DNA from 3 places in the Streptomyces sp. NPDC002669 genome. Region 2 is predicted to be linked to each of the others. Evidence: riboswitches for the same ligand, from Rfam matches in the RefSeq annotation. Region 2 holds a riboswitch; each other region holds the start of a gene.
What was found. Region 2 has a riboswitch for thiamine pyrophosphate ahead of thiO (glycine oxidase ThiO). Riboswitches for the same ligand answer to the same signal wherever they lie in the genome.

Region 1 (9,393 bases), on a different contig from region 2:
GTCTCCACCGCAGTGTCCTGCGCCCTCGGGTCGGCGGTGGCGCTGCTGTTCTTCCTGCATCTGCGCGGTGATCTGTCCGGTCTGCCGTTCGACGGCGCGGCGGCCGGGCTGCTCGGCGCGGACGCCCCGCTGCCGCTCGGCGCCGCGCTGGTGCTGCTGGCCCTGGTCCCGGTGGCGGCGGCCACCGCGAGCGGGCTGTCGCTGCGTACCGGGCCGGTCCCGACGGCTCCCCCGGAGGGCACCTCCTCGGAGGTCCGGACGGAACCGGAGCCGCCCGACCCCGCCGACCCTCCGACGGGGCTGCCCTGGGGGGTGGCGCTGATCGCGGCCGGTCTGGCCGTCGAGGCGTACCTGAGCCGGGGCGACGGACACAGCCTGCTCCCGCTCCCCGGCAGGATCGACGCCACCCCGGCCGGGGTTCTGACGGGGTGGACGCTGGCGGCGATCGGCCTGGCCCTGGCGGGCCCCGGTCTGACGTACTTCTGCGGACGGCTGCTGCAGTCGGCGCACCCGGGAGCCCTGCGCCTGCTGGCGGGCCGGGTACTGATGGACGAGGCGCGCCGGATCGGCCGGCCGCTGGGCGTGATCTGCGCGGTGCTCTCCGCCGCCGTCGCCGCCCACGCCCTGTACGGGGCGGAGGAACACTCCTTCGGTCCGCTCACCGCGCTGGGCGCGGTGCTCGTCCTCGGCTGCACCACGGCGACGTTGCTGACCTCGGCGCTGGAGGCGCGGCAGGCCCGCTCCGAGGTGTCGGGGACCTTGTCGCGGCTCGGTGCCCCGGCCTCGGCCCTGCGGGTCTCGGCCGCGCTGCGCGCCGCCGTCCTGCTGCTCGTCTTCGCCCCGCTGACCTGGGTGATCGCGGAACTGGCCGCGCTGCCGCTGACGGTCTGAGACCCCGGTCGCCCGGTTCGCGGCGGGGGCCGGGGCGAACCGGGCGACCGGGTCGCGGCGCCGGCTCAGGCGGAGGACGCGAGCCGGGCCGCGAGCGCGTCGAAGAACGCCTCCCAGCCGTCCTCGGCCGCCGCGTACTGCTCGGCCGTGAGATTGCCCCCGCGCTGCCGGAAGACCATTTCGGTGGTCCCGTCGCCGCGGTCGGCGAAGGTGGCGGTGACGGTCTCGCCCTCGATGCCGTCGGGCGCGGTGGCGTCCTTGAGCGTGAACACCAGCCGCTCGGGCCCGGCCACCTCGCGGTAGACCCCGTGGAAGGGCATCTCCGTGCCCGGCACCACGATGACCAGGCTCCAGGAGCCCCCCGGCCGGACGTCCATCGCCACCCGGTCGAGCGGCACCTCGGCCTCGCCGCCGTACCAGGCCGCGAAGTGCTCGGGCGTCGTCCACGCCTCGAAGACGCGCTCCCGCGGGGCGTCGAGGACACGGGTGATGTCGATGCCCTCGCGTGTTGACTCGGTCATGGTCCCTGTCCTTCCCGCTTCCGGGGCTGCTCCGGGGCGGCCGGTTCCGCGCCACGGGAACATCCGGCCATCGTCCGGCCCCCGGGCGGAGTCCGCCACCCGGGCACGCCGGAGCCGCGCCGTCGAGGGACGCCACCCGGGCCCGTAGGACCGCGCCGTCAGGGGGCGGCGGGCAGGACGACGGTCTCCGACGCGTCGAAGCCGACCCCGACCGCCGCCCCCTCCTCGGGGGCGTCCCGCAGCGCGCACTCCGCCTCCAGGGCCGGACCGGTCTCCGGCAACAGCCGTACGGCGACGTGGTTGCCCCGGAACGTACGCGTCCCGACCACGCAGCGCAGCCCCTCACCGGGGGCCCCGATCCGGACCCCGGCAGGGCGGACCAGCAGATCGCACGCCCCCTGCGGCGCCCCCTCGGCCACCGGCACCTCGCCCCACACCGTGGCGGCGGCGGTTCCGTCCACCGTCGCCGGCACCACGTTGTCGAAGCCGAGGAACCGGGCGACGAAGGCGGAGGCGGGCCGCTGCCAGACCTCCAGCGGCGTCCCGGCCTGGGCGATCCGTCCGTCGCGCATCACCACCACCCGGTCGGCCAGGGCGAACGCCTCGCCCTGGTCGTGGGTGACGGCCAGCACCGTCGTGCCCAGCCGCCCGAAGAGCGTGCGCAGTTCGACGACGAGCCGTTCCCGCAGACCGCGGTCGAGCTGGCCGAGCGGCTCGTCCAGCATCAGCAGCTTGGGGCTCGGGGCGAGGGCCCGCGCGAGGGCGACCCGCTGCTGCTCCCCGCCGGACAGCGCGGCGACGGCGCGCCGCTCGGCACCGGGCAGGCCCACCAGATCGAGGAGTTCACCGACCCGGCGCTCCTGGTCGCGGCGCGGCATCCCGCGCATCCGCAGCCCGAAGGCGACGTTGGCGCCGACGTCCCGGGTCGGGAAGAGCTGGTGGTCCTGGAACATCAGGCCGAGCCCGCGCCGGTGCACCGGCACCCCGGCCTGGTCCGCACCGTCCAGCAGCACCCGGCCGCCGTCCGGCGGCCGGAGCCCCGCGACCACCCGCAGCAGGGTGGACTTGCCGCTGCCGCTCGGTCCGAGCACGCACACGATCTCGTGCTCGGCGACCTCCAGGTCCACCGCGTCGAGCGCCGCCCGCTCGCCGAAGCGCACCGTGGCCGATTCCAGTGTCAGCATCTCCAGAACTCCCCGGACATCTCTAGAACTCCCGAGCCATCTCTAGAACTCCCCGGCCCGGTCCGTGCGGATGCGTTCGAGCAGCAGCAGCGAGACGGCGCACACCACCATCAGGATGGTGCTCAGCGCCATCGCCTGGCCGTAGTTGAGCTCCCCGGCCCGGCCCAGCAGCCGGGCCACGGCGACCGGCAGCGTCGGCCGGTCCGGCCGCGCGATGAACACCGTCGCGCCGAACTCGCCGAGCGACACGGCGAACGCGAAACCGGCCGCGACCAGCAGCGCCCGTCGCACCAGCGGCAGATCGACCTCCCGCCAGGCCCGCAGCGGGGAGGCCCCGAGCACCGCCGCCGCCTCCCGCAGTCGTCCGTCCACCGCCCGCAGGACGGGCAGCATGGTCCGTACGACGAAGGGCACGCCGACCAGTGCCTGGGCGAGCGGCACCAGGATCCAGGACGTCCGCAGATCCAGCGGCGGTTCGTCCAGGGTGATCAGGAAGCCGAAGCCGACGGTGACCGCGGACACCCCGAGCGGCAGCATCAGCAGCGCGTCGAAGCCGCGGACGAGCCGCCCCGCGCGCCGGGTCAGCGCGGCGGCCGCGAGGCCGCCGACGACCAGTGCGATGACCGTGGCGACCAGCGCGTACTGCACGGAGTTCCAGATCGCTTCGAGCGGCGCGACCAGGAACGTCCCGCCACCGGCGTCCGCGGAGCCCAGGGCCCGGTAGAAGTCGAGGCCGTGGCCGCCGGGTACGTCCAGCGAACGCTCGACCAGCACCCCGAGCGGCAGCAGGATCAGCACCAGCACGGTCAGCAGCACCCCGGCGAGCAGCGCCCGCTGCCCGAAGCCGCGCGGCCTGCGGGCGGTTTGTTCCGGGTCGACCAGCTTCAGCGCGGTCTCCCTGCGCCGTACCGTCCACGCGTGCACGGCGAGGATCGCGCCGACCGCGGCGAACTGCACCAGGGTCAGCACGGCGGCCGTCGGCAGGGCGAGCAGCTGGGCGGTCTGCCGGTAGATCTCCACCTCCAGGGTGGAGTAGCCGGGACCGCCGAGAATCTGCACGACCCCGAAGGAGGTGAAGGTGAAGAGAAAGACCATCAGCGCGGCGGCGGCCACGGCGGGAGCGAGAGCCGGCAGCGTGACCCGCCGCCAGGCGGCGAACCGTCCGGCGCCCAGTACCCGGGCGGCCTCCTCCTGCCGGGGGTCGAGCTGGGACCACAGTCCGCCGACGGTCCGTACGACCACCGCGTAGTTGAAGAAGACATGGGCGAGCAGGATGGCCCAGACGGTGGTGTCGAGCCGTACGCCCCAGAGTTCGTCGAGGAATCCGCCGCGCCCCAGCAGCGCCAGGAAGGCCGTCCCGACGACGACGGTCGGCAGGACGAACGGCACCGTGACGACGGCCCGCAGCAGTTGCTTGCCGGGGAAGTCGAGACGGGCGAAGACATAGGCGCCGGGCAGCGCGATCAGCAGGGTCAGCGCGGTCGAGGCGAGCGCCTGCCAGCCGGTGAACCAGAGGACATCGCGGATGTCCGGCCGGGCCAGCACCTCGCCGACCCGGCCGAACTGCCAGACGCCGTCCGCCTTCAGTCCGCGGCCGACGATCGCGACGACCGGGTAGGCGAAGAACAGCGCGAAGAACGCCACGGGCACGGCCATCAGACCGAGCCGCACCGCGCTCCCCCGCCGTGCCGCGGCCCGGGCGGCGCGCGGTCGCCCGGGGCCGGGCCCGCGCGCGTCGTCCCCGCGCGGGCCCTTCCCGTGACCGCCCGTCCCGGCCGCGTCCGTCGCGCGTTCGGGGGACTTCGTTACTTCACTACGAGCGAGGACCACGACTGGACCCACTGCTCACGGTTCTTGGCGATGCTGTCCGGGGCGACGGTCGCCGGCTTCTCCACGGTGGCACCGAACTTCGTGAAGACCTCCGGCAGCTCGGCGTCCTCGACGACCGGGTTCACGAACATGTTGAGCGGCATGTCCTCCTGGAACTTCTTGCTGATCAGGAAGTCCAGCAGGGCCTTGCCGCCCGCCTCGTTCTTCGCGCCGTCCAGCAGACCGGCGAACTCGATCTGGCGGAAGCAGGTCCCGGTGGCGACCCCGGTCGGGGCCTCGGCCGGCGGCTGCTTCGCGTACAGCACCTCGACGGGCGGGCTGGAGGCGTACGAGACGACGAGCGGCCGGTCTGCCTTGGCCTTCTTGCCGCCCGCCGAGCCGGAGAACTCCTCGTTGTACGCCTCCTCCCAGCCGTCGACGACCTTGACGCCGTTCTTCTCCAGCTTCTTCCAGTAGTCCTGGTAGCCCTTCTCGCCGTAGGCGGCGACGGTGCCGAGGAGGAAGCCGAGGCCGGGCGAGGAGGTCGCGGCGTTCTCGGTGACGAGGAGGTCCTTGTACGCGGGCTTCGCCAGGTCGGCGAAGGTGCTCGGCGGCGCGAGCTTCTTGTCGGCGAAGTACTTCTTGTCGTAGTTGACGCAGATGTCGCCGGTGTCGACCGGGGTGACCCGGTGCTCGGCGTCGAGCCGGGTGGCCTCGGCGACCCGGTCCAGGCCCTTGGCCTCGTACGGCGTGAAGAGCCCGCTGTCGAGGGCACGGGAGAGCAGCGTGTTGTCGACGCCGAAGAACACGTCCCCGCGCGGGGAGCCCTTGGTCAGGATCTCCTGGTTGAGCGCGACACCCGCGTCGCCGCTCTTCAGGACCTTGACGGTGTAGCCGGTCTCCTTCGTGAACTCCTTCAGCACCTCCTTGGAAGCGTTGAAGGAGTCGTGGCTGACGAGGGTCACGGTCTTCGAACCGGAGCCCTTGGGGCCGGACGCCTGGTCGTCGGAGCTTGCGCATCCGGCGAGCGCGGTGACGCCCAGCGCGGTGGCGGCGGCCGTCGCCGCGAGCCGCCCGGTTCTGTGGGTGGTGCTCATTGTGGATTCCTCCTGGGTTTTGGCCAGGAAGAGACGCGGCCCTGCCCGCGGAAAGCGGGCAGGGCGCAACAGCATGAGTTGATGACCGAACTTCCTACCCGGAATGACCCGGGCGAGGTTCAGAGGGTCTGCGGCCGACCTGTCCTCGGTGCCGCACTCTCAGCGCTGTGGCGCTCCCCTGTCGGAATATGAAGTTGATTTCGGGCCCAGGTTACACGGGCCCCTCCGGCCGTCCGGAGGGGCTCAGCGCTCGGCCGCCGCCAGCTGTCCGCAGGCCCCGTCGATCTCCTGGCCGCGGGTGTCCCGCACGGTCACCGGAACACCGTGGGCGGCGATCGCCTCGACGAACGCCTTCTCGTCCTCGGGGCGGGAGGCGGTCCACTTGGAACCGGGCGTGGGGTTCAGCGGGATCAGGTTGACGTGCACCCGCTTGCCCTTGAGCAGCCTGCCGAGCAGGTCGCCGCGCCACGCCTGGTCGTTGATGTCACGGATCAGGGCGTACTCGATGGAGATGCGGCGGCCGGACTTCTCCGCGTACTCCCACGCCGCGTCCAGCACCTCGCGCACCTTCCAGCGCGTGTTCACGGGGACGAGGGTGTCGCGCAGCTCGTCGTCCGGTGCGTGCAGCGAGACGGCGAGACGGCACTTGAAGCCCTCGTCGGCGAAGCGGAGCATCGCGGGCACCAGGCCCACGGTGGAGACGGTGATCCCGCGCTGCGAGAGCCCCAGCCCGTCCGGCTCCGGGTCGGTGAGCCGACGGATCGCGCCGACCACCCGGTTGTAGTTGGCGAGCGGCTCGCCCATCCCCATGAAGACGATGTTGGAGAGCCGGGCCGGCCCGCCGGGGACCTCGCCGTCGCGCAGCGCCCGCATGCCGTCCACGATCTGGTGGACGATCTCGGCGGTGGACAGGTTGCGGTCGAGTCCGGCCTGTCCCGTCGCGCAGAACGGGCAGTTCATCCCGCATCCCGCCTGGGACGAGATGCACATGGTCACCCGCTCCGGGTAGCGCATCAGGACGGACTCGACGAGCGTCCCGTCGTGGAGCTTCCACAGCGTCTTGCGGGTGGTGTCGTCGTCACAGCTGATGTGACGGACGACGGACATCAGGTCGGGGAACATCGCCTCGGCGAGTTTGTCCCGCGATCCGGCCGGGATGTTGGTCCACTCGGCCGGGTCGTGCGCGTACCGCGCGAAGTAGTGCTGCGAGAGCTGCTGGGCGCGGAACGGCTTCTCGCCGATCGCGGCGACGGCCTCCCTGCGCTCGGCGGGCGTGAGGTCGGCGAGGTGCCGCGGCGGCTTCTTGGCTCCGCGGGGCGCGACGAAAGTGAGTTCTCCGGGCTTAGGCATGGTCCATCCAGTGTCGCAGACGCGACGGCAAGGGCCCGCCGTCCTGTGGACGACGGGCCCCGACCCGTGAAAACCCCCGGCCGGAGGCCGGTCTCAGCCGGAGCCGACGAACACCACCAGCAGCAGCCAGACCACGGGAGCGGTCGGCAGCAGCGAGTCCAGCCGGTCCATGATCCCGCCGTGCCCCGGCAGGAGCGTGCCCATGTCCTTGATGCCGAGGTCCCGCTTGATCATCGACTCCCCGAGGTCGCCGAGGGTGGCACTGACCGCGACCGCCAGCCCGAGCAGCAGCCCCTGCCACCAGGAACCGCCGTCGATCAGGAACTGCATGCACAGCGCACCGGCGACCATCGCGAAGGCGATGGCCCCGAACAGTCCCTCGCGGGTCTTCCCGGGGCTGATGCGCGGCGCGAGCTTGTGCTTCCCGAAGCGCCAGCCGACGGCGTACGCGCCCGTGTCGCTGACCACCGTCAGCAGCAGGAAGGTGAGCACCCGCTGCGGTCCGTCGTCGGCGGTCAGGAGCAGGGCGACGAAGGTGGCGAGGAACGGCACGTAGAACGTGGCGAACACCCCGGCCGTGACGTCCTTGAGGTAGCCCTCCGGCGGCGCGGTCATCCGCCAGACGAGGACGGCGAGCGCGGTCAGCGCCGTCGCCACCCAGGCGCCCTCGGCGCCCCGTACGTAACCGGCCACCACCATCGCCGCGCCACCGACGGCCAGCGGGACGAGCGGCACCTTGAGGCCCTTGCGCTCCTCCAGCCGGGAGGTGAGCTCCCACAGGCCGACGACGACGGCGACGACGACCACGCCGACGAAGACGTCCTTCACGATGAACAGCGAGGAGACGATGACGGCGCCGAGCCCCACCCCGACCCCTATGGCGGCTCGCAGGTCACGGCCCGCACGTTTCTTCTGCGGGGGCGGCGCGGCGGTGGACATGGGCTCCTGCGGCTTCTCGTCACGGAACAGGGGACCGCCGCTCAGGCGTCCGGCCCCCTGGTCCCGGTCATCACGGTCGTCAGCGTCTCTACCTGCGTCGGGAACGTCCGGCACGATGGGCATGGGCCGAGTCTGCTGGGCGCCGTGCACATCGTATGCAGGACCCGCCGGAACGGCCTGCAACTCGGGCGCGCCCCAGCCACCGGCTCCCGGCGGGGCGCCCCGGGAAGAGTCGTTCATCAGACTTCGAGCAGCTCGGCTTCCTTGTGCTTCAGCAGCTCGTCGACCTGCGCGACGTACTTCGCGGTGGTGTCGTCGAGCTCCTTCTCGGCGCGGCGCACCTCGTCCTCGCCCGACTCCTTGTCCTTGACCAGCTTGTCGAGGATTTCCTTGGCCTTGCGTCGCACGGCGCGGATGGAGATCTTGGCGTCCTCGGCCTTCGCCTTGGCGACCTTGATGTAGTCGCGGCGCCGCTCCTCGGTCAGCTCCGGGAAGGTGACCCGGATGATGTTGCCGTCGTTGCTCGGGTTGACACCGAGGTCCGAGTCGCGGATGGCCTGCTCGATGTTGCGCAGCGCGCTCTTGTCGAACGGCGTCACGACGGCCATGCGCGGCTCGGGCACCGAGAACGAGGCGAGCTGGTTGATCGGGGTCAGCGCGCCGTAGTAGTCGGCGACGATCTTGTTGAACATCGCCGGGTGCGCACGGCCGGTCCGGATCGCGGCGAAGTCCTCTTTCGCGACGACGACGGCCTTCTCCATCTTCTCCTCGGCCTCGAGGAGGGTTTCTTCGATCACCACGTGCTCCTGCGTGTCTTGAGCGGGCCCGGCGTGCTCGGGCCCTGCGGGTCCTGCGTCGCGTCCTCACCTGCACGGTGTCCGACCGGCAGGCCGTTGTCCATCCTTCGGGGCCTGTCCCGGGACGTCGCCCGGGGCCCCGGCCCTTCCGTCCTGCCCGGAAGGCTCCCGGTTCTCAGACCCGGGTGCTCCGGTCGCTCACGAGCGTGCCGATCTTCTCACCCTTGACCGCGCGGGCGATATTGCCCATGGCGGTCAGCTCGAAGACGAGGATCGGGAGGTCGTTGTCACGGCAGAGCGTGATGGCGGTGGCGTCGGCGACCTTGAGGTCGCGGGCGAGTACCTCGCCGTACTCGAGCGCGTCGAACTTCACCGCGTCGGGGTTGGTCTTCGGGTCGGAGTCGTAGACCCCGTCCACCCCGTTCTTGCCCATCAGGAGGGCCTCTGCGTCGATCTCCAGGGCGCGCTGGGCGGCAGTGGTGTCGGTGGAGAAGTACGGCATCCCCATGCCGGCGCCGAAGATGACGACGCGGCCCTTCTCCAGGTGGCGCACGGCGCGCAGCGGGATGTACGGCTCCGCGACCTGCCCCATGGTGATGGCGGTCTGGACGCGCGAGTCGATGCCCTCCTTCTCCAGGAAGTCCTGGAGCGCCAGGCAGTTCATGACCGTGCCGAGCATGCCCATGTAGTCGGACCGGGCCCGGTCCATGCCGCGTTGCTGGAGCTCGGCACCACGGAAGAAGTTGCCGCCACCGATGACGACGGCGATTTCCGCACCGTCACGGACCACGGCCGCGATTTCCCG
Region 2 (9,393 bases):
TCCTGGAACTCGCGCCCCCGGCACCGAACGTCACTCATGTGATGGTGTGGGCCGAGTACGGCTTCAGCTCGAACCTGAGGCTCGCCGACTTCGCCTCGGACCGAACACTTTTCGCCACCCACAAGGGCGGGGAACTGCTCACCGCGGAGCACGGTTTCCCGCTCCGCCTCGTCGTGCCGCACCTCTACGCCTGGAAGGGGCCCAAGTGGGTCCGGGGCGTCGAGTACATGACGGCCGACCGCCGCGGCTTCTGGGAGGAGCGCGGCTACCACAACATCGGTGACCCGTGGCGCGAGCAGCGGTACTCCTACCAGGAGGAACCCGGGGACGGCCCCGAGCTCTGACCGGGCGGCCCCGGGGCCGCGGCCACGCCCCGGGAGGAGGCCCGGCTCAGTCGGTGTCGCGCAGCTTCTTCAGCCGGGCCACGTCCGCCGCGTGCCCCTCCTTGCCGCCGGGCGTCTCGATGATCAGGGGCACACCGGCGGTCGCCGGGTGGCGGAACAGCTCGCGGAAGGGCTCCTCGCCGATGTGGCCGGAACCGATGTTCTCGTGCCGGTCCTTGTGGGCCCCGACCACGTCCTTGGAGTCATTGGCGTGGATCAGTTTCAGCCGTCCCTCGCCGACCGTCTCCACCAACAGGTCCAGGGTCTGCCGCATGCCCGCGGGCCCCGCCAGGTCGTGGCCCGCCGCGTAGATGTGACAGGTGTCGAGGCAGACGCCGAGCTTGGGGTGGGCGTCGAGCGCCTCGAAGTACGGCCCGAAGTCCCAGGTCCGGGAGCAGAGCGAGAACCCCTGCCCGGCGGTCGACTCCAGCAGCAGGTACGGGTCGTCGTCGTGGGTCAGCTCGTCCAGCAGCGGTCGCATGTGGGTGCGGACCTGGGCCAGGGCCTGTTCGCGCGGCCGGCCGCCGGTCGCCGAGCCGGTGTGCACCACGACGCCCAGGGCGCCGATCTCCCGCGCCCGGCGCAGCGAATGGCGCAGCGACAGGACGGACTTCTCGACCGTCGCCTCCGTGTGCGACCCGAAGTTGATCAGATACGGGGCATGGACGTACGCCGGTACGGACCGCTCGGCGCACCCCTCCCGGAACCGTTCGTCCTGGACGGGGTCGCCGACCGGGGTCGCCCAGCCGCGCGGGTTGGCGACGAAGACCTGGACGGCCTCCGCCCCCATCTCCCGGGCGTAGGGGAGGCCGACCTTGGCGAGGCCGCCGGCCACCGGGACGTGGCCGCCGACTGGGTTGCGCATGTGGATCTCAGAGTCCCTTGGTCTTGATGGTGATGGTGCTGCCCTCGGGGGCCTGTTCGCCCCCGTCGACGGACTGGCTCGCGACGGTGTCGCTGAACGAGAGGAACGGGCGGTCGACCTTGACCTCGAAGCCCGCGTCCTCCAGTTCGGCCGTGGCCTCGTCGACGTCCTTCCCGGTGACCTCCGGGACGTCGATCATCCGGGGGCCCTTGGAGACCGTGAGCGTGATGGTGTCGCCCTCGGCCGCCTCCGCGCCCTCGCCCGGCGACTGGCGGGCGATGTCGCCCGCGACCTCGGGGGAGTTCACCCGGTCGGGGAGCACCTCGGCCTTCAGGCCCTCCTCCTCCAGGGCCGCGGTGGCGTCCTCCACGGACAGCCCGGTGACGTCGGGGACGTCGACCGGGGTGCCCTTGCTGAGGACGAGGGCGACCGCGGAGTCCGGGTGGCGCCCGGTGTTCGCGCCGGGATCCGTGCGGATCACATCCCCCCGCACGATGTCCTCGCTGAACTCCTTGGTGACCATGCCCGGCACCAGGCCGACCTTCTTCAGTTCCTTCCTGGCGTCGGCCAGCGAGAGACCCCGGAGCTCGGGCACCTTCACGATCTCCGGCCCCCGCGAGACGACGAGGGTCACCGAGTCGTTGCCCCTGATGCGGGCCCCGGGCTCGGGTTCGCTGCTGATGACCTTGCCGCGCTCCACGGTGTCGCTGTAGCCCCGCTCGACGGTCTTGACGTCCAGACCGGCGTCCGCGAGCCGCTTCTCGGCGTTCTTCTGGGTCTGGCCGAGCAGCGCGGGGACCCGGGTGAACTGCCCCGAGTTGATGTACCAGACGCCGGTGCCGATCCCCAGCGCCAGCAGCACGGCGACGACCGCGACGAGGACGGAGCGCGGCGGGCCGCCGCGGCGCCGGTCCCGTGCCGCGGGCCGCGCGGGCTCCGGCGGGGGCATCTCCAGCCGGCTGGTGTGGTGCGAGACGCCCTGGTCGGCCGGGAGCAGCCGCGGGATCACGCTGGTGCGGTCCTCGGTGGCGTCGTGCGCATCGGCGGTGGCCTGCGGCGGTACGGCGTCCAGCTGGGCGTCGGTGAGTCCGGCGCGCGCCTCGCGGGTCCGGGCCAGCAGGGCCACCGCGTCGAACGGGCGGGCCTCGGGGTCGCGGGCGGTGGCGGCGGCCACCAGCCCGTCGAGTTCCTCCGGGAGCCCGGGGACGACGGCCGACGGCGGCGGGACGTCCTCGTTGAGGTGCTGGTAGATGACCTGGGCGGGGGTCTCACCGCCGTGCGGCTTGGAACCGGTCAGCATCTCGTACAGGACGACGCCGCAGGCGTACACGTCGGTACGGGTGTCCGCCGTGCCGTGCTCTATCTGCTCGGGGGCGAGGTAGGAGACCGTGCCCAGGACGGACCCGGTGGTGTTGGTGACGGAGCCCACCGCCCGCACGAGTCCGAAGTCGGCGACCTTGACCCGGCCGTCGTCCCCTATCAGGACGTTCTCCGGCTTCATGTCGCGGTGCACGAAACCCGCCCGGTGCGCGGCGCCGAGGGCGGCCAGGACCGGCTCCAGGATGTCCAGCGCGGCCCTCGGCTGCAGCGCGCCCCGGTTGCGCAGCACGTCGCGCAGGGTGCAGCCCGCCACGTACTCCATCGCCAGATAGACGTACTGCCCCTGCGCGCCCTGGTCGAAGACGGCGACTACGTTCGGGTGCGCGAGGCGGGCCACGGACTTGGCCTCGCGGATGAAGCGCTCGACGAACGTGGCGTCGGTCGCCAGCGCCGGATGCATCACCTTGAGGGCGAGAACCCGGTCGAGCCGGGTGTCCACGGCCCGGTAGACCGTGGCCATGCCGCCCACGGCGATGCGGGCATCGACGCGGTAGCGGCCGTCGAGCAGCTGCCCGACGAGAGGGTCCTGGAGGGTCGTATCCACGCAGGCGAGTCTACGAGCCGCCACGGACCCGGCTCACGGCCCGGGGCGGACCCGGGGCCGTACTGCAGCCGAGCCGTGACAGGGACATGAACCGCAGCTCGTCCCGGCGGCTCAGAAGGCCGGGCGCTCCGGATCCAGCCGGGCGCGCCCCTCCACCGGCGACGACGCCTCGGCGAAGTGGCGGCGCGGAATCCGGCCCGCCCGGTACGCCAGGCGCCCGCCCGCCACCGCGTGCCGCATCGCCGAGGCCATCAGCTCGGGCTCCTGGGCCCGGGTCACCGCGGACGCCAGCATCACCGCCGCGCAGCCCAGCTCCATCGCGAGCGCCGCGTCCGAGGCCGTCCCGGCACCCGCGTCGAGGATCACCGGCACCCGGGCCTGCTCGACGATCAGCCGGAAGTTGTGCGGATTGCGGATGCCGAGGCCGGAGCCGATCGGGGAGCCCAGCGGCATGACCGCGGCGCAGCCCACGTCCTGGAGCCTGCGCGCCAGCACCGGGTCGTCATTGGTGTACGGCAGTACGGTGAAGCCGTCGTCCACCAGGATCTCCGCGGCGTCCAGCAGCTCGATCGGGTCGGGCAGCAGGGTCCGCTCGTCGGCCACCACCTCCAGCTTGATCCAGTCGGTGCCGAGGGCCTCGCGGGCCAGCCGGGCGGTCAGCACCGCCTCGCCCGCGGTGAAGCAGCCCGCCGTGTTCGGCAGCACGCGGATGGCGAGCCGCTCCAGGACGGAGAGCACCGAGCCCCGCACGGTCGGGTCGAGGCGGCGCATCGCGACGGTGGTCAGCTCGGTGCCGGAGGCGATCAGCGAACGCTCCAGCACGTCGAGGCCGGCCGCCCCGCCCGTCCCCATGATCAGCCGGGAGCCGAAGTCGGTGCCGCCGAGGGTGAAGAGGTCGTCGGACACTGTCAGCCCCCCTGGACCGCGGTCAGGATCTCGACGCGGTCGCCGTCGGCCAGCACGAGGGCGGACCACCGGCCCCGCGGCACGACGGTCTCGTTGACGGCGGCGGCCACCCCGGAGCCCGCGGCGGTGAGGGTGGCGACCAGGGCGTCCAGGGCGGTGCCCGCGGCGAGGAAGCGGACCTCGCCGTTCACGGACACGGAGAGGGCGGCGGGCCCGGAAGACGTCCCGGGGCCGGGACGGGATGCGGAGTCGGTCATGCGGGCTGCTCCTGACGTACGGGGGCGGCGGCGGACGGGAACCGGTGCGGGGTGAAGGGGCGGGCCTGCTCGGGCGGTTCGCCGCCGGTGAGGAACTCCGCCATGACCTCGCCGGTGACGGGGGTGAGCAGCACCCCGTTGCGGTGGTGGCCGGTGGCGAGATGCAGACCGGGCAGGGCGGTGGGGCCCAGCAGCGGGGCGTTGTCGGGGGAGGTGGGGCGCAGACCGGCCAGGGCCTCGGTGAGCGGCAGCTCGGTGATGCCGGGGACCAGCTCGTGGGCGTCCCGCAGCAGTTCGTAGACGCCGCCCGCGGTGACGGTGGTGTCCCAGCCCAGCTCCTCGCTGGTGGCGCCGACGACCAGCTCGCCGTTCTCGCGCGGGACCAGGTAGACGTGGCTGCCCCGGACCACGGCCCGCACCGTCCGGCTGAGGAAGGGCGCGTACGGGGCGGGCACGGTCAGCCGGAGCACCTGCCCCTTGACCGGCCGGACCGGCGGCACGACCTCGTCCGGCAGCCCCGGGAGCCGGCCGCTGAGACTGCCCGCGGCGAGCACGACCTGGTCGGCCGCCAGTTCCCCGCCCCCGTCGAGCACCGCCCCGGCGGCCCGGCCGCCCCGCACCGTCAGGCGCTCCACCCGTTCGCGGTGGAAGGCCACCCCGGCCCGCTCGCAGGCGGTCAGCAGGGCGGCGGCCAGCCGGCGGGGATCGATCTGGTGGTCGCCGTCGACCCGCAGCCCGCCCCGGACACCCGGCGCCAGCATCGGCTCCAGCCGACGGCACTCGCGCCCGGTGAGCCACTGGGACACCAGCCCGGACCGCTGCTGGAGGGCGTGCAGCTCCCGCAGATGGGCACGGTCGTCGGCGTCCAGGGCGACGGCCAGGGTGCCGCAGGTGCGAAAGCCGGTTTCCCGCCCGCTCGCCTCCTCCAGCTCGGCCACGAAGGCCGGGTAGCGGGCGGCCGAGGCGACGTTGAGAGCGAGCAACAGCTCCTCGCCGTAGTGGAGTTCGGTGACGGCGGCCAGCATGCCGGCCGCCACCCGGGCGGCCCCGCCGCCCGGTTCGGGATCGGCCACCGCGGTGCGCAGTCCGCGCTGCGCGGCCCGCCAGGCGGTCACCAGACCGATGATCCCGCCCCCGATGACGAGGACGTCGGATCCCTTCCAGTTTCCGGAAGAACGCATGGGCGTCCAGCCCCTCCCTTCGCCGGCATGACCCGGATCAGGTTCGTACGGTCGGAGGCCGCCCAGCCTCCCTCTCAGCCCGGTGCGTCCGGGCTCCCGCGTGTGACTTACGTTGGCCACCCTAAACCCCGCCGTCCCGGCCCAGTAAGGGAGCAGTCATCGTGGCCCGTTCGCTCGACGGACTCGTCCTCGCCCCGGTCGCCGACCAGGCCCCGGGCCAGGTCGGCACCCGCACCCGCTTCGCGTACCACGAGCGGGACGGCCGGATCTGGGCCGACTACGCGGGCGGCGACGTGGTTCGCGGCCACCTCGTCGGCACCCGGGACGGTGACGTCCTCGACTTCAGGTACGTCCAGCTGAAGCAGGACGGGACGACCTCCGGCGGCCACTGCGTCTCCACCGTCGTGGACCTCGCGGACGGCCGGGTCCGGCTGGAGGAGCGATGGGCATGGGAGTCGCAGGAGGGCTGCGGGACGAGCACGGTCGAGGAGATCCCCTCTTCCTGACGAAATGTCAGGTGCTTATGGTGTACGGGTGAGCGATCAGCAGCAGGCAGAGCAGCCGGACCGGCGGCCGGGGCGCCGCGTCGTCGTCGTGGGCGCGGGCATGGCGGGCGTGCAGACCGCGGTGGCCCTGCGGGAACAGGGCTTCACCGGTCCCGTCACCCTGATCGGTGCCGAACCCCACCAGCCCTACGACCGGCCCCCGTTGTCCAAGGCGGTGCTGCTCGGCAAGGCCGAGGACTCCGCCTTCGAGGTCGATTTCGAGGCGCTGGACATCGAACTGAGGCTGGGCGTCGAGGTCACCGGCGTACGACCGGACGCCCACGAACTGGACACCCCCGCGGGCCCCGTCGGCTACGACGTCCTGGTGATCGCGACCGGCGCCGAACCGGTCGTGCTGCCCGGCACCGAGGGCGTTCCCGGCGTCCACCTGCTGCGCACCCTCGACGACGCGGCCCGGCTGCGCCCGGTCCTCGACGGACGGCAGGACGTCGTGGTCGTCGGCGCGGGCTGGATCGGCGCCGAGTTCGCCACCGCGGCCCGCGCCGCGGGCTGCGGGGTCACCGTCGTAGAGGCCGCCGACCGCCCCCTCGCGGGCGCGATGCCCGCCGAGGTCGCCGCCCCGATGGCCGACTGGTACGCCGGGATCGGCGCCGAACTCCTCACCGGCGCCCGGGTCGACCGCGTCGAACCGGGCCGGGTGGTCCTCGCGGACGGCCGTACGCTCCCGGCCGGGGCGGTCGTCGTCGGGATCGGCGCACGGCCCGCCACCGGCTGGCTGGCCGGCTCCGGCATCGAGCTCGGCCCCGACGGATCGGTGACCGCCGACGGGGCGCTGCGCACCTCGGCCCCCGACGTGTACGCGGTCGGCGACTGCGCCTCGTTCCCCTCCGCCCGGTACGGCGAACGCCTGCTCGTCCACCACTGGGACAACGCCCTCCAGGGCCCGCGCACCGCCGCCGCCAACATCATCGGCGCGGCGTCCGACGGCGCCTCCGAGCCGCTGACGTACGACCCCGTGCCGTACTTCTGGTCCGAGCAGTTCGACCGGTTCGTGCAGTACGTGGGCCACCACGGGAACGCCGACACCCTGCTGTGGCGCGGCGACCCGGCGGACCCCGCCTGGTCGGTGTGCTGGCTGCGCGACGGCGTCCTGGTCGCGGTCCTCGCCGTCGGCCGCCCGCGCGACCTGGCGCAGGGGCGCAGACTCATCGAGGCGGGGGCGTCGCTCGACCCGGAGCGGGCCGCCGACCCCGCCGTGCCGCTGAAGGCGGCGGTCCGCGGCTGAGGAAGCGCCGGACGGCGGAGCCCGTGACACCCGGGACGGGGAAGGGTCGAAGGGGCCGGCGGGAGGGCGGCGAGGGGCCGGGGGAGCGGTTCGCGACGCCCTGAAGGGCCGAGTCCGGGTATCGGCTGTCAGTGCGGGATGGCAGGCTTGTACTCGTGACCGAGATTGACGCAAAGATCGATGCTCTCGTCCCTGCCTGGCTCCACCTCCCCGACATCGCCGAAATGCTCGATGTCGAGGTGACGCGTGTGCGGCAGCTGGTCAAGGAGGGCCAGCTGATCGCCGTACGCCGTGGTGAGAACCGGGCACTTCAGGTGCCGGCCGCCTTCATCGACGGCACCAAGGTGGTCAAGGGCCTCTCCGGCACCCTGACGCTCCTGAAGGACGACGGCTACACCGACGAAGAGATGCTGGAGTGGCTCTTCACCCCCGACCCGACCCTGCCGGGCACCCCCGCCCAGGCCCTGAGCGAGAATCGCGGCACGGAGGTGAAGCGCCGCGCCCAGGCGCTCGCCGTCTGACCACAGGCCCGGTGCGAGCGGGTGGGCGGCGCGGTCCCGCGCCGCCCACCCCTGCCCCGCACCGCTCTCCCAGGGGGGAACCGCACCGATGTCCACGCTCCGCGCCGCGCTGTCCGAAGCCCGGCTCTACCTGTGCACGGACGCCCGCAGGCGCCAGGGCGACCTCCCCGCCTTCCTCGACACCGTGCTCGCCGCCGGGGTGGACATCGTCCAACTGCGCGACAAGGGCATGGAGGCGGCCGAGGAGCTCGACCGCCTCGCCGTGTTCGCCGACGCGTGCCGACGCCACGGCAAGCTCCTCGCGGTGAACGACCGGGCCGATGTCGCCCACGCCATCGGCTCCGACGTGCTGCACCTCGGCCAGGGCGACCTGCCGGTGCCCGCGGCCCGTGCCGTCCTCGGCGACGACGTGCTGATCGGCCGCTCCACGCACGCCGGGTCCGAGGTCGACGCGGCCGTCGCCGAGCCCGGCGTGGACTACTTCTGCACCGGCCCCTGCTGGCCCACCCCGACCAAACCCGGACGGCACGCCCCCGGTCTCGGCCTCGTCCGGTACGCCGCCTCGCTCGACCAGCCACGCCCCTGGTTCGCCATCGGCGGCATCGACGCGGGCAACCTCGACGAGGTGCTGGACGCCGGGGCCCGCCGGGTGGTCGTCGTACGGGCGATCACCGAGGCCGCCGACCCGGGTGCCGCCACCGCCGAGCTGGCCCGCCGGATCAGGGCGCGCGCCGGAGCGTGACCCCGGCCGGGCCGCCGGCCCCGTGACCGGGCCGGATGCCCGGACCGGAACCGGATACGGACGCCCGGAACGGACCGGACACGGACGTTCGGGGGCGTGATCCGGCCCGGGTGTCCGAAGGATGGACAAACAACCCGTCAATTCGGGCAATTCGCCCTGGTCCGGTCCTATGGCCGTCAGGCTCTGGTTAACCTGCCGGTATGGCCCTTGGCACACCATCCACCAGGACGGATCACGCACGTACGGTGCGTGAACTCCTCGCGACCGGCAAGACCTCCTACTCCTTCGAGTTCTGGGCTCCCAAGACCGAGCGGGGCGAGCGGAACCTCTGGAACGCGCTGCGCCGGGTCGAGGCGGTGGGGCCGAGCTTCGTCTCCGTGACCTACGGGGCCGGCGGTTCCACCCGGGCCGGGACGGTGCGGGCCACCCAGCAGATCGCGGCCGACTCCACCCTCACCCCGGTCGCCCACCTCACGGCGGTCAACCACTCCGTCGCCGAGCTGCGCAACATGATCGGGCAGTACGCGGACGCCGGGATCCGGAACATCCTCGCCGTGCGCGGGGACCCGCCGGGCGACCCGATGGGCGAGTGGGTCAAGCACCCCCAGGGCGTGCGGTACGCGGCGGACCTCGTCCGGCTCATCAAGGAATCCGGCGATTTCTGCGTCGGCGTCGCGGCATTTCCCGAGATGCACCCGCGTTCCACCGACTGGGACACCGACATCCGGCATTTCGTGGACAAGTGCCGGGCCGGCGCCGACTACGCGATCACCCAGATGTTCTTCGACCCGGAGGATTACCTGCGGATGCGTGACCGAGTGGT
Region 3 (9,393 bases), on a different contig from region 2:
ACAAGCTCGTGCCGCTGGGGCAGGAGTGCACGCTCGGTGACTTCGACGGCAACCTGGAGGAGGCCCTGGGCCGGATTCTCGCCGAGGAACAGAACGCGGGCTGAAGGAACCGGTGCCGCCGACCGGATCGCCGGTCGAACACGACACCTGCCGAACGGGTGAATTGCTCACCCGGCGGAGACGTTCAGGCCCTCGTCCTGCGACGACGGCCCTTCCCGGCCCGTACGGGTGCCGAAGCTCCGGCTTCCGCGCCGAGTCCTGTGCGGTCCGCGGAGACGACCAGAGCAGCGAGCACCGTCGTCACCGGCACCGAGGCGACCAGTCCGATCGAGCCCACCAGGGTTCGTACGATCTCCTCCGCCACCAGCTCGCTGTTGGCCACCGTCCCCACGCTGCTCTGCGCGATGGAGAAGAGCAGCAGCAAAGGCAGCGCGGCGCCGGCATAGGCGAGCACGAGCGTGTTGACGACCGAGGCGATGTGGTCGCGTCCGATCCTGATCCCCGCCCGGTAGAGCCCGCGCACGCCCATCGACGGGTTCGCCCGGTGCAGTTCCCAGACCGCGGACGTCTGGGTGACGGTCACATCGTCGAGCACTCCGAGCGAACCGATGATGACACCGGCCAGTAGCAGACCGCTCATGTCGATGTGCGGATACAGGCCGTGGATGAGGCCGGTGTTGTCATCGGTGTTGCCGCTCAGGCTCGCCCAGCCGATGAAGAGTGATCCGAGCAGGCCGATCAGCAGCAGCGAGACCAGTGTGCCGATCACCGCCACCGAGGTGCGGGCGCTCGGGCCGTGGCACATGTAGAGGGCGATCAGCATGATCGCGCTGGCTCCCACCACCGCGACGACCAGCGGGTTGGAGCCCTGGAGCACGGCCGGGAGGATGAACAGGGTTAGCACGGCGAACGACACCGCGAGCGCCACCAGCGCCAGCACCCCGCGCATGCGGCCCACCGCGACCACGACCAGGGCGAAGATCCCGGCCAGCAGGGTCATCGGAAACTCCCGGGCCACGTCCGTCACCGAGTACTGGAGCTCGCGGGGCGCGTCGGGCGCGTACGACACGATCACGCCCTGGCCCTCGCGCAGTTGGCGCGGGGCGTCGGGCTGCACGATCTCGACGAACGTCCGGCCCTTGTCCGGCCCGGACGTCACCTCGACGGTGGCCTTTCGGCACAGCCCCCTGTCGTTGTCCGCCGGCGGGGCGGCCTCCTGGCCGACGGGCACCTGCACCGCGTTCACGTCCTTGCAGTTCACCTTGTCGACTTTCACCACCTTCGCCTGTTGGGTCTGCCGGTCGAATCCCACGCCGGTCCGTTCGTGCGCGGGGGCGCCGCCCGGCCAGAGCACCACCAGGCCGACGACGACAGCGGTGGCGAACGGGATCAGGACGGCCGCGATGACCTTGCGCAGATGTCTGGAGACGGGCGCCGCGGGGCCGTGGCCGTGCGAGTGGCCGTGCTGATGGCCCTGGGATTCGGTGTCGATACGGGGGGACGTCACCGGCAGATCATTGCAAGAAGGACGGGCCCTCTGTTCATCCCGCCGGAGGGGACGCTAGCGTGGAGGGACCTTTGCACACGCGGGAGCTCGGAGCACCGGGCTGAGAGGGCGCTGACATCCGTACGTCCGTACGGAGAGAGCTGCGCCGACCGCCGAACCTGTTACCGGGTAATGCCGGCGTAGGGAGTAGGTCTCATGACCACATCGGACGCACGCACGCCTGCCTCCAGTCGGAGCGACGAGGCCGGGAAGTCCATCGGCTGGCACAAGGGATACGTCCGGGGCTCGCGCCCGGACCTCCGGGTGCCGGTCCGCCAGGTGCACCTCACCAACGGCAAGGACGTGACGCTGTACGACACGTCGGGGCCGTACACCGATCCCGCCGTCGAGACCGATGTCCGTCGCGGACTCGCGCCGCTGAGGGAGAACTGGATCACTGCCCGCGGCGACACCGAGGAGTACCCGGGCCGCCCCGTCCGTCCCGAGGACGACGGACTCAGGCACACCTCGCCGCGCGGGGGGCTGCGCAACCTCGACGCGGTCTTCCCGGGCCGTCCCCGACTGCCCCGCCGTAGCCGGGACGGGCGGCCCGTGACCCAGCTCGCGTACGCCCGACGGGGCGAGATCACCCCGGAGATGGAGTACGTGGCGATCCGGGAGAACGTCGCGCCGGAGGTGGTGCGCGAGGAGATCGCGGCCGGCCGGGCCGTGCTGCCGGCCAACGTCAACCACCCCGAGATCGAGCCGATGATCATCGGGAAGCGGTTCCTGGTGAAGGTCAACGCCAACATCGGCAACTCCGCGGTGACGTCCTCCATCGAGGAGGAGGTGGAAAAGATGACGTGGGCGACGCGTTGGGGCGCCGATACCGTGATGGATCTGTCCACCGGCCGCAACATTCACACCACCCGTGAGTGGGTTTTGCGTAATTCACCCGTTCCGATCGGTACCGTCCCGCTCTACCAGGCGCTCGAAAAGGTCGACGGCCGGGCGGAGGAACTGAGCTGGGAGATCTACAAGGACACCGTCATCGAGCAGGCCGAGCAGGGCGTCGACTACATGACGGTCCACGCCGGCGTGCGCCTGCCGTACGTGCCGCTGACCGCCCGCCGCAAGACCGGCATCGTCTCGCGCGGCGGCTCGATCATGGCGGCGTGGTGCCTGGCGCACCACAAGGAGTCGTTCCTGTACGAGCACTTCGAGGAGCTCTGCGAGATCCTCGCGGCCTACGACGTGACGTACTCGCTGGGCGACGGGCTGCGGCCCGGGTCGATCGCCGACGCCAACGACGAGGCGCAGTTCGCCGAACTGCGGACGCTCGGCGAACTCAACACGGTCGCCAAGGGGTTCGGCGTCCAGACCATGATCGAGGGGCCGGGACACGTCCCGATGCACAAGATCAAGGAGAACATCGACCTCCAGCAGGAGATCTGCGAGGAGGCGCCGTTCTACACCCTCGGCCCGCTGACCACCGACGTCGCGCCGGCGTACGACCACATCACCTCCGGCATCGGAGCGGCGATGATCGCCTGGTGGGGCACGGCGATGCTCTGCTACGTCACGCCGAAGGAACACCTGGGCCTGCCCGACCGGGACGACGTGAAGACCGGCGTCATCACCTACAAGATCGCGGCCCACGCGGCGGACCTCGCCAAGGGGCACCCGGGGGCGCAGGAGTGGGACGACGCGCTCTCCGACGCCCGGTTCGAGTTCCGCTGGGAGGACCAGTTCAACCTGGCCCTCGACCCGGACACCGCGCGGCAGTACCACGACGAGACGCTGCCCGCGGAGCCGGCGAAGACGGCGCACTTCTGCTCGATGTGCGGCCCGAAGTTCTGCTCGATGAAGATCTCTCAGGACATCCGGCGCGAGCACGGCGGTTCGCAGGAGGAGATCGAGGCCGGGATGCTGGAGAAGTCCAAGGAGTTCGCGGCCTCGGGCAACCGGGTCTACCTGCCGATCGCTGACTGACGCCGGACCATTGATCACGCTGTTCCGGGAAGGGGAAGGGGCTTCCCGGAACAGCGCTCCGGGCTCCCGTGGCCTGCGGCGAGATCGCACGAGGTTCCTATGCTGAGCCGGTGACGCTCTACTACGACCCCGTTGCGAGCCTCGGCAAGGACTGCGAGGCATTCCGAGGCGGCTGGGACGACCGGCTCTGGCTCAATGTCCCGGGGCCCTTCTACGGCGGCGAGACCGATACCTGCCGAACAGGCCGGCTCTCCGCGCCTCAACACGTTCTCTACGGCGGTGAGTACCTGACGGGATACGTCTACCGCCAACCCCGAACCCCGGCAGAGACAGCTCGGTTGGTCGAAGCAGCAGACCAGGACCCCTTTCTTGGTTACGGCTGTGACGGCGACTCGCGGTGGACCCCGGAGGCGGTCCGGGAGTGGTGGCGTGGCCGGGGCCGGATCACGCGGTACCTGTCCGCCCATGACTGGGACGACATGGACTGGGCGGAGCAGGGTGTGGCCGCCGCGGTCCGGGATTTCGCGGACTACATCGCCGGCCCTCTGCCGGGGGACCTGCGGATCTACCTCTACTGGCTGGAAGAGGGACGGTCACCCGTCCCCGGTGAACGGCTGCCCGAGCTGTAGTCGACAGGGTTTCCCGTCCTGGGGCGCTGGTTCAGCCCGAAGTTCCGCTCGGTGAAGATCTCGGGGCCTCCGGCGCGAGCCCGGTGGTTCGCGGGCGGCGGCCGGGGCAGGCCGTCCCCGGCCGGTGTTCGAAGGCGGTCAGTCAGTTTCGTGCTCGGGGCCGCCGAAGTCGGGACTGGTGAAGTCCGGGCTGGTGAACGTCGGCCGGGGGCCCGCCGCAGGGCCGCCGTCGGGACTGGTGAAGTCCGGCCGGCTGTAGCCGACCTTCGGGATGCGGTTCGCCGAGCGGACCGGTGTGCGCGCGGCGCGTCCGGCGGCGGGGTCGTCGAGCGCGTCCCGCAGGAACGGCAGTATGCCGCGCTCCAGCAGGGCGTGGCGCCAGGCCTCCCGGGCCCGCGCCACCTCCTCCGGAAGCTCCTCCTCCGCCTCTTCGACGGGACGCGGCTCCGCGCCGTTGCGCAGCGCGGTGACGAGCAGTCCGACGACGGCGACCAGGATCGCGGCCGCCATGACCGCGGCGAAGAACCAGCCCGCGGAGACCATGGTCGAGGCGAAGGCGGGCGGGTCGTCGAGCAGCCGCAGCAGATAGCCGACCAGCAGGAATATGAACGCGGCGGAGCCCGCGAGCACCGGTGCCAGGGCCGTGACGACGGCCGCTGTGCCCGCGCCCGACTGGCGTTGCCCGCTCGTGCCGGGGGGCGGGCCCGCTTCCTCGTCCTCGTCCTCGGCCGGTCTGCGCAGCTCCTCGCGGGCCTGCACGTAGTGCTGGTACTCGGTGGCGGCCGTCGCGGTGATCAGCGCCGTGGCGTCCAGCGCCATGGTGCGCAGCTGCACGGCGTTGAGCCGTTCGCCGACCGCGGCCAGATCTGGTCGTTCATGGGCATGACGCAGTGCGTCATCGAGGATCCGCTCGTACTCGGGGCGGTCCTCGGCCAGCAGGTGCGGAGCGCTGTTCATGTGCATCCCCCGATGCTCCGTAGGGCCCGATCACCCGCGTTCTCACCGGGCTTTCGAGCGGAAACGGAGGAGAGCCTGCTACTGATACGCCGATGGTAGAGCGCCCACGGCACGGGGAGACAGGGGGTTTCCGGAAATAGGCCCAGCAGTCGGCGCGGTCAGGTCGTGGATGCGTCTTCCCGAAAGAGCGTCAGTCATGCAGAGGCAGCTGGACGACCAGTAGCTTTCCGGCCATGGTCACGCCGCCGTCCATGGCGATGGCGAGTCCGTCCGCGTACACGTGCGGGCCCTCGACCACGGGGCCGGAGCCGTCCTCGCCATCCTCCGAACCGACCTCTCCGAGGAGGTACGGAATGGGGCTGTGACCGTGGACGATGCGCTGTCCGCCGTAGGTCGCCATCAGTTCCCGGACGGCCTGCGGGCCCGCCTCGTCGCGGAAGGCGAACCGCTTGGTGAGCTTCCGGAAGAGGTCCCAGCACTCATCGGCGTCGTTGCGCGTGAGAATGGCGTGCACGTTGTCGTTGACGTCCTCGATGGTGGTGCCGTATTCGAGGTACGCCGTCGTGTCGGAGTGCATCAGCAGATGCCCGTCCTCCTCGACGACCGCGTCGAGCCGGGACATCCACTGGAGGTGGACGTCCTGGAGCCGCTCCATGTCGTTCTTCTGACCGCCGTTGAGCAGCCAGGCGGCCTGGAAGGTGGCGGTGCCCGCGCCGGAGTTGACCGGGGTGTCGTTGAACCGCTTGGCGCCGAGGAGCAGCAGTTCGTGGTTGCCCATCAGGGCCTTGCAGTAGCCGCCGGCGGCGGCGGCCTCGGCGGACAGCCGCATCACCAGGTCGATGACGCCGATGCCGTCGGGGCCCCGGTCGGTGAAGTCGCCGAGGAACCAGAGCCGGGCGTTGCCCGCGGACCACTTGCCGTCGGCGTCGATGAGGCCCTGCTCGGCGAGGGCGGCGCGGAGCTCGTCCAGGTAGCCATGGACGTCGCCGACGACGTACAGCGGGCCACGTCCCTGCTCCGGGGCGGGACGCGGGTCGGGGACGGTCGGCACCTGGAGGGTGTCACCGCGGTTGATCACGGGCAGGTCGCGCGCGGTGGGCGTGTACCCCTCCGGCGGCTCGTCGCCGGGCCCGGCGCTGCCCGGGTGCGACGACGGCGGCACCGGGTTCTGGGCATAGGGCGGTACGCGGAAGTCGCGCAACGTCGCAGTCCGCACCACGGGTTCCTGACCGGCCCCCTGTGTCATCGACCCCTCCACCACCGTCGCGCCGCCGTACACCTGACGGGCCCTGCTGGTCGGGGCGGTCCGCGGTGTCGTGCGCCCATCATAGGAATGCGGATCGTGCTGTGTGACGCACCAGGGGTGGTGAATCCGGACGCACATCGGGTTCACCGGTCGATTGGTCCGAAATCACCCGATCAATCCCTGGCCGGGGAACGGGGCGCACTGACCGTGGTGCGTGGAGGACGGCGCTGCGAGGACGTCCGCACGATGAGTTCCGTCGGTATGACCTGCTCCACGGGTCCGTCGTGTTCGACGCCCTCGATGGCGTCGATCAGGAGCTGGACGACCGCCGTGCCGATCCTGCGCGGCTTGAGCGAGAGCGTGGTGATGGGGGGCTCGGTCGTCGCGTACACGGTCGACTCGCTGCAGCAGACCAGCAGCAGGTCCTCGGGGACCCGCAGACCGTAGCGGCGGGCCGCCGCCAGCAGGTCGGTGCCGTTGGGGTCGAAGAGGCCGTAGACGGCGTCGGGGCGGTCGGGGCGGGCGAGCAGGCGGTCGGCGGCCACCGCGCCCGCGCACGGGTCGTGGGCGGGGTAGGACTCGTACACCGGGTCCTGGCCCACGCGCTCGCACCAGTGGAGGTACGCGGTGGTGGAGAGCCGGGTGTAGGTGTCGGTGGTGGTGCCGGTGAGCAGGCCGATGCGGCGGGCCCCGGCGGCGGCCAGGTGGTCGAGCAGGTCGAGCACGGCGGCGCGGTGGTCGTTGTCGACCCAGGCGGTGACCGGGAGCGTGCCGGCCGGGCGGCCGTCGGAGACGACGGGGAGGCCCTGGCGCACCAGCTCGGTGACGACCGGGTCCTGGTCGGAGGGGTCGATCACGACGGTGCCGTCGAGGGCGACGTTCGACCAGACGTCGTGGCGCGAGGTGGCGGGCAGGATGACGAGGGCGTACCCGCGGGCGAGCGCGGCGGAGGTGGCGGCTCTGGCCATCTCCGCGAAGTACGCGAACTCGGTGAAGGTGAAGGGTTCGTCCCCGTAGGTCGTCACGGTCAGGCCGATCAGGCCCGACTTGCCGGTACGGAGGGTGCGGGCCGCTGCGGAAGGGCGATAGCCCAGGCGCTCTGCGACCTCGCGGACATGGCGGCGGGTGGCGTCCGGGAGCCTGCCCTTGCCGTTGAGCGCGTCGGAGACGGTCGTGATGGAGACTCCGGCGGCGGCGGCCACGTCCCGGATTCCCGCTCGTCCCTGTCGGCCGCCGCCGCGCCGGGGTGTGTCCGTCCGGCTCACCTGGTGCTTCCCTGCTGCTGTCATGGCGAGCCGATAGTAGGGCTCGGACGGGCGGTTGGCCCGGTCGCATATTCATCCGTTGACAGGCACGTTTTTGCATGATCATCAACGGTCAATTGCCTTGTAAATAAAGGGCGTTGGTAAGTCTATCCATGGTGTGTCAGGTGCCTGGGCCGATGGGCCTGCCGAATGACCGATGTCTCGAAGAGGTCTCATCTCACCTCTTCGGGGGACGCGCGCCACGGCGTGAGCCACCGGCGTGCGCGGGAACGGATGGCGCTCCCCCCATTCCCGGCCGCACCGGACGATTGGTCGATCGCCCCATTCGCAGCGGCGCCCAATCCTCATAAGGTGAGCAGTATTGATGTGTACAGACGGTCGAGGAGGACCTGCGGTGAGCGAGACGAGCCCCAAGCTGCGCGCCGAGCTGGACGGCGTCCCCGCCTATGTGCCGGGAAAGCCGGCTGCTGCCGACGGACCGGTCGCGTTCAAGCTGTCCTCCAACGAGAATCCGTATCCGCCGCTGCCCGGGGTGCTGGAGTCCGCCCTGGCGGCGGCCTCGAACTTCAACCGCTACCCGGACATGGCCTGCACCGGTCTGATGAACGAGCTGTCCGACCGTTTCGGTGTGCCCCTTTCGCATCTCGCCACCGGAACCGGTTCGGTCGGTGTGGCGCAGCAGCTGCTCCAGGCCACGTCGGGCCCCGGTGACGAGGTCATCTACGCCTGGCGTTCCTTCGAGGCGTACCCGATCATCACGCAGGTCAGCGGCGCGACCTCGGTGAAGGTCCCGCTGACCGACGGCGAGGTGCACGACCTCGACGCGATGGCGGACGCGATCACGGACCGGACCCGGATGATCTTCGTCTGCAACCCGAACAACCCGACCGGCACCGTGGTGCGCCGGGCCGAGCTGGAGCGGTTCCTGGACCGGGTGCCGGGCGACGTCCTGGTGGTGCTCGACGAGGCGTACCGGGAGTTCATCCGCGACACCGAGGTGCCGGACGGCATCGAGATCTACCGGGACCGGCCCAACGTGGCGGTGCTGCGCACCTTCTCCAAGGCGTACGGCCTGGCGGGTCTTCGGGTCGGCTTCGCCGTGGCCCACGAGCCGGTGGCGGCCGCGCTGCGCAAGACGGCGGTGCCCTTCGGAGTCAGCCAGCTCGCGCAGGACGCCGCGGTGGCCTCGCTGCGCGCCGAGGACGAGCTGCTGGGGCGGGTCGGCTCCCTGGTCTGCGAGCGCGACCGGGTGCAGCGGACGCTGGCCGAGCAGGGATGGACCGTTCCGGAGTCCCAGGCGAACTTCGTCTGGCTGCGGCTCGGGGAGCGCACGGCCGACTTCGCCGCGGTGTGCGAGCGGGCCGGCGTGATGGTCCGGCCTTTCGCGGGCGAGGGCGTGCGGGTCTCGATCGGTGAGGACGAGGCGAACGACCTGTTCCTCAAGGTGACGGAGGCGTACCGCAAGGAGCTGTAGCGCGGCGCGGTCCGCCCGCGCACGACGGCAGGCGCAGGGCCCCGCACCTCGACGAACGAGGTGCGGGGCCCTGTCGCGTGGAGCCCCGGCAGGGGTCGGGCGGTGGCCCGGAAGGGCTGCCTCCGGTTGTCTGCTTCGGGGGGAATGATCGGAACGCTGCCGGAACGCCCGAAGAGGGGTACCCCGCCCGAACGTCCCGAAAGTCTGTGCGCCATAATGCTTGTGAATGTGAACGCGTTCACAAGCGTGTCCTTTTTGCTCCTCTGGTTAGTCGGGCTTAAAGGGCAAACTGCCGGAATGGATACGGCGAAGTAAGGAGAAGACGACGTGGAGCTGGCTCTGGC

Region 1: linked by a shared signal. The riboswitch ahead of ACFYW1_RS30625 (thiamine ABC transporter substrate binding subunit) and the one ahead of thiO (glycine oxidase ThiO) in region 2 are both predicted to bind thiamine pyrophosphate.
Region 3: linked by a shared signal. The riboswitch ahead of thiC (phosphomethylpyrimidine synthase ThiC) and the one ahead of thiO (glycine oxidase ThiO) in region 2 are both predicted to bind thiamine pyrophosphate.

The regions. Positions count from the first base shown of each region.
Region 1 is NZ_JBIAQQ010000026.1:83,286-92,678, reverse strand. It holds gene ACFYW1_RS30645 (hypothetical protein) at 1-891, shown strand, start outside; gene ACFYW1_RS30640 (SRPBCC domain-containing protein) at 957-1,412, opposite strand; gene ACFYW1_RS30635 (ABC transporter ATP-binding protein) at 1,571-2,596, opposite strand; gene ACFYW1_RS30630 (ABC transporter permease) at 2,639-4,252, opposite strand; gene ACFYW1_RS30625 (thiamine ABC transporter substrate binding subunit) at 4,402-5,502, opposite strand; TPP riboswitch at 5,576-5,692, opposite strand; gene rlmN (23S rRNA (adenine(2503)-C(2))-methyltransferase RlmN) at 5,746-6,852, opposite strand; gene ACFYW1_RS30615 (phosphatidate cytidylyltransferase) at 6,946-8,031, opposite strand; gene frr (ribosome recycling factor) at 8,031-8,588, opposite strand; gene pyrH (UMP kinase) at 8,764-9,393, opposite strand, start outside.
Region 2 is NZ_JBIAQQ010000003.1:350,425-359,817, reverse strand. It holds gene ACFYW1_RS06440 (sulfite oxidase-like oxidoreductase) at 1-344, shown strand, start outside; gene ACFYW1_RS06435 (deoxyribonuclease IV) at 391-1,248, opposite strand; gene pknB (Stk1 family PASTA domain-containing Ser/Thr kinase) at 1,256-3,172, opposite strand; gene ACFYW1_RS06425 (thiazole synthase) at 3,284-4,078, opposite strand; gene thiS (sulfur carrier protein ThiS) at 4,081-4,335, opposite strand; gene thiO (glycine oxidase ThiO) at 4,332-5,516, opposite strand; TPP riboswitch at 5,514-5,626, opposite strand; gene ACFYW1_RS06410 (hypothetical protein) at 5,678-6,022, shown strand; gene ACFYW1_RS06405 (NAD(P)/FAD-dependent oxidoreductase) at 6,051-7,307, shown strand; gene ACFYW1_RS06400 (Rv2175c family DNA-binding protein) at 7,463-7,828, shown strand; gene thiE (thiamine phosphate synthase) at 7,917-8,570, shown strand; gene metF (methylenetetrahydrofolate reductase [NAD(P)H]) at 8,771-9,393, shown strand, end outside.
Region 3 is NZ_JBIAQQ010000004.1:98,142-107,534, reverse strand. It holds gene ACFYW1_RS07370 (SsgA family sporulation/cell division regulator) at 1-104, shown strand, start outside; gene ACFYW1_RS07365 (YibE/F family protein) at 185-1,507, opposite strand; TPP riboswitch at 1,577-1,710, shown strand; gene thiC (phosphomethylpyrimidine synthase ThiC) at 1,703-3,478, shown strand; gene ACFYW1_RS07355 (ferredoxin) at 3,589-4,107, shown strand; gene ACFYW1_RS07350 (hypothetical protein) at 4,246-5,070, opposite strand; gene ACFYW1_RS07345 (metallophosphoesterase) at 5,255-6,310, opposite strand; gene ACFYW1_RS07340 (LacI family DNA-binding transcriptional regulator) at 6,484-7,599, opposite strand; gene hisC (histidinol-phosphate transaminase) at 7,970-9,049, shown strand; gene ACFYW1_RS07330 (cytochrome ubiquinol oxidase subunit I) at 9,377-9,393, shown strand, end outside.